One region of the Salinicola sp. MH3R3-1 genome, then DNA from elsewhere that is predicted to be linked to it. Evidence: predicted binding sites of a transcription regulator. Region 1 holds the regulator's gene; the other holds the start of a gene.
The links. Region 1 encodes LexA, which represses DNA repair genes until DNA is damaged. Its sites were predicted from a motif close to TACTGTNTANNTANACAGTA; they were not measured.
Positions count from the first base shown of each region.

Region 2: the regulator LexA is predicted to act here: its motif matches at 830-849, upstream of BTW08_RS09705 (DUF1654 domain-containing protein).

Region 1 is NZ_MSDP01000011.1:102,324-104,513, forward strand. It holds gene dinB (DNA polymerase IV) at 1-456, opposite strand, end outside; gene lexA (transcriptional repressor LexA) at 475-1,122, opposite strand; gene BTW08_RS08210 (TetR/AcrR family transcriptional regulator) at 1,416-2,084, shown strand.
Region 2 is NZ_MSDP01000015.1:67,630-69,819, forward strand. It holds gene BTW08_RS09700 (hypothetical protein) at 467-718, shown strand; gene BTW08_RS09705 (DUF1654 domain-containing protein) at 865-1,107, shown strand; gene BTW08_RS09710 (hypothetical protein) at 1,270-1,572, shown strand; gene BTW08_RS09715 (hypothetical protein) at 1,727-1,942, shown strand; gene BTW08_RS09720 (potassium/proton antiporter) at 2,014-2,190, opposite strand, start outside.

The sequences.
Region 1 (2,190 bases):
GGCGATCTTGGCAAGAAACTTGTTGGGCGCGACTCCGACCGAGATCACGATGCCGGTTCTCGCCAACGCTTCCTGCTTCAGCCACTGGGCCATCCAGGTAGCACTGCCTTGAAAGCGGGTGACCTCGGTGACGTCGAGGTAGGCCTCGTCGAGAGACAGCGGTTCGACCCACGGTGTCAGTTCATGGAAGATGGCCTGAATCTGCTGCGAGACATCTCGATACTTGTTGAAGTCCGGTGGCAGAATTTTCAGCTGAGGGCAGAGTCGCAATGCTCTGGCCGTGGGCATGGCCGAATGCACGCCGTAGTGTCGAGCGGGATAGTTGCAGGTCGCGACAACACCACGACGATCGGCGCTGCCGCCGATCGCCAGAGGGACTTCCTTCAGCGCGGGATCGTCGCGCATTTCGACAGCGGCGTAGAAACAGTCGCAGTCGGCGTGCAGAATCTTGCGCATGTCGCTAGAAGCGCGCGATCAATGCAGGCCGGCGCCGTTGCCGCCACGGATGACGCCGACGCCAAGCCCTTCGATTTCGAGATGCTGATGCTCGAGGTCGATCACGATCGGTTCGAAGTCGGGATTCTCGGCGAGCAGCGTGACGCGGCGCCCTTCACGCTGGAAGCGTTTGACGGTGACATCGTCCTCGAGCCTTGCGACGACGATCTGGCCGTTGCGAATCTGCTGAGTACGGTGAACGGCGAGCAGGTCGCCATCGAAAATACCGGCGTCTTTCATGGAGAGACCGCGAACTCTCAGCAGATAGTCCGCGCTCGGCGAGAAATAGTCAGCCGGTAGCGGGCAGTAGCGATCGATATGTTCGGTGGCGAGCATCGGGCTACCGGCGGCTACGCTCCCGATGATCGGCAGGCCGAGGGGGGAAGCCTCCTCCGGTTCGGGCTCGACGGCACTCGCCGGCAGACGAATGCCGCGGGAGGTGCCCGGGATCATCCGAATCACGCCTTTGCGATCCAGTGCGCGCAGATGCTCTTCCGCGGCATTGGGGGACCGAAATCCCAGTGCCCGGGCGATTTCGGCGCGTGTCGGTGGGTAACCGAATTCGCTCATTGTCTTGACGATGAAGTCATAGACATTCTGCTGCCGTGCGGTGAGGGGTCTCGCCATCGGTCTCTCCCTTGCCCGTGTCGATATGCCAGTCAGGCGTGTGCGGGCCTTTCGAATTGCCAGGCATGTACTGGCCTGTCGAATCGCCAGGCGTTTCGAACTTGGCATGCTACCAGGCGTGTTCATGTATACAGCCTGGAATTGTATCCAGTCATCCTCGATGAGGGAAGGGGCTTTATCGCTCCAGACTGGACCTGACGATGGGCTGGCCGAATGCCTGATTGTGCGGGCTGTCCCCGAATGATTAGAATCATGACCGTTCTAAGTCGTTGTTCTCAGGCGCGAGGTATGAGATGGCTTTACCCGATACCGTTACTCGCATTCTCGATACGGCGGAGATCCTGTTCGCCGAGAAGGGTTTCGCCGAAACCTCGCTGCGCAATATCACTACCCGGGCCAAGGTGAATCTGGCTGCGGTTAACTACCATTTCGGATCCAAGAAGTCGCTGATCCAGGCGGTATTCGCCCGCTACCTCGATCCGTTCGCGGCGCGTCTCAATACGGCGCTCGATGAACTGGAGTCCCGCTATCGAGGTAAGCAGATCCCGCTCGAGGTCCTGCTCGAGCAGCTTGCCACCAGCGTTCTGGAGGTGCCCGCCGAGCGCAATAGCCTCAAGATATTCATGAAGCTGCTCGGGCTCGCCTATACCCAGGCTCAGGGGCATCTGCGGCGTTATATTCAGGAGCACTACGGCGAAACCTTTCATCGCTTCGTCGAGTGCCTGCGCCTGGCAACGCCGGATTTACCGGACGTCGAGCGATTCTGGCGGCTGCATTTCATGCTGGGCACGGTGGTCTTCACGCTCTCCGGCCTGGATGCGCTGCGCGATATCGCCGACAACGAATATCAGGATCATATGACGGTACGCGAGCTAATCCGGCATCTGCGCCCGGTGGTGGTTGCCGGCATGCAGGCGCCGCTCCCCGCCGCGCTGGAGGCGCACGCACCGCTGGCCGATTGAAGCGATAGAACCGACGCCACAAGGCGGGTGCCATAGGGCGCCAGAACAGGACGTCGGAACAGGGCGTCGAAACATGGCGTCAGAACAGGGCCTCGGAATAGCTTGT
Region 2 (2,190 bases), on a different contig from region 1:
CCGAAAATATAAAGAGCTCGACGCTCGAGCCCGTTCCGCCATGTGGGTCAGCATCGCCTACAACTTTCCATTGTAGCCGAGGCAGCGCCTCTGCCGTGGGCAGCCCAATGCATTTTCTATAGCGCCACAAGCCAATCAAGACCAGCCAAGCTTTTCCGGCGGGTAGCTTTTTTTCGCGTCGGATTATTGGTCTTCACGCTGCTCAATCGATGCGACTCCCGCATATTGGTAGTTATCGCCGAGCGACGTAGATCTCAAAGTCGGTGTGGCTATTGCTTCTATCGCTGGGGCTCCTTCACGGCCTAGGCTCCAGAAGCCAAAGCTGTCATAGTGGATAGCCAACGCTTTAAAAATGGATACTCCATTGAATTACATAAGAAATATTGCTTATGCCGCTGTGATCGGCGCTGTATTCGCTTCGACTCAGGCGCTCGCAGACGATCTCGAATGCACCTCGGATAGCCTGATGAAGCATGTCAGCGAGCAGACGCAACAGATCGATGACTACATTTCCAGCAGCGACAATCCGCAGCAGACCCAGCAGGATCTGACCAGCATGGCGCGGGGCCTGCGGGAGAATGGTCAGGTTTCCAATCACGATGAAGAGATGAAGAAGCTGGCTAGCGGCGCTGACTTCGAGCCGTCCCAGTCTTTCTGTGACGATATGCAGACCACCATGTCTGCGCTCGAGTCTTACATGGAGAGTCATCCACAGTAATTCTCTCGAGCGATGCCGCTTTCGAGCCTGACGGCGGCAAGCTGGGCCAGCCGTCGCGCCGTGCCGGCATCATTTCGGCATCGAGATTGTTTTCGGGTCTATTCTGCTAGATACTGTATGGATAAACAGTCATTGCGGAGCCTTCGATGGTCATTTCCTTTCCAACGCCTGAAGCCAGACTCAGACGCCGTGTGGAAAAGCTTATCTCGGTGGCGCACGCCAATCGTCGCCATCAGGTGACGATCAGTCGAGGCGAAGGCGAGCCCGTGAATGTATGGGAACGGCTCGTCGAGCAGTTCGATGACAGCGACAGAATTCATGTCATACACATCACTCGTCACGACATCCTGCTCAACTGGTGCTCGTCTACTTCGGGCCTCGCTTCGTGAAGCCATCCGTGGGGTCACTCGTGCGGCCACAAGGCATTTTTTTCACGCACCGGTCTTGTCGGATATCGTAAATGGCGGGTGGATCTAGGCTTTTTTTGATTGACGATGCGGATGCGGGCATGAACGGTGCTACCCTGAACCTAGTCTTCAGTGATGTAGCCAATGTACCGCGCGTTAATTTTTCTCATCGCTCCCCTTCTTCTGGCAGGCTGTGTGTCGGCTAAGCCGCGGCTGACGGCCACGAATTTCCTGCAGGACAGTAATACCTGCGAGCGTCAGACACATCAGATCAGCGGTGAACCCGAGTATCAGCTATGCATGGCCAGGCGTGGGTGGCCGGATCCTCAGACGCAGGTGGCGAGAGAGCAAGCGGACGATAGCAATGGCGGCCGCAACAACGGCCTCATCGACGAGGCCATCAACGGCCTTCAATTCGGTTTGCAGTGGGATCTGGATCCAGATTGAGCGGTCATGCGTCATTCATGGAGCTGTTCATCAAGTGACATTAAGTGACAGTACCGTCGGCGAATCATCGCCTTGGCGACAACCGCCGCGCCGCTGTACAACACGGGCCACTCGGCTAACCTGATAGCCGACCCCTTTTCAGGAGGATTCCATCATGTCAGAACCGTTTGTCGAGATCAGAAAGACTCACAAACCGGGTAATCCGGCCGAGGTTTGCTACGAGGTCTATGATGGCGATACCGGTGGCAGCCTCGGACATTTTGCCGATGTCTCCCAGGCTCAGAAACGTGCCGACAGCATGAACCGGATGACATCCCGCGAGACCGGCAAGCGACTGGACAACCCCACCGACGAGGCTGAAGTCGAGTAGTACGCCTCGGGCCTTTTCCTGGGCTGCCGCTAAATTGAGCCCAGCACCTCTTCGCTGTCTTCACTCTCGGCTCAGTGGTAGAGACGCAAGCCGACCCGGGTCACGCGATTGCCTTCCATTTCGTTGACGACCCAGTGAAATCCGTGCCAATCGACGTCATCCCCGACCACGGGATGGCCTCCGACGCGAAGCGCCACGAACTCCCCAAGCGTCATCTCCTGCTCGCCAGGGCTCAAGGTCAAGCCGTA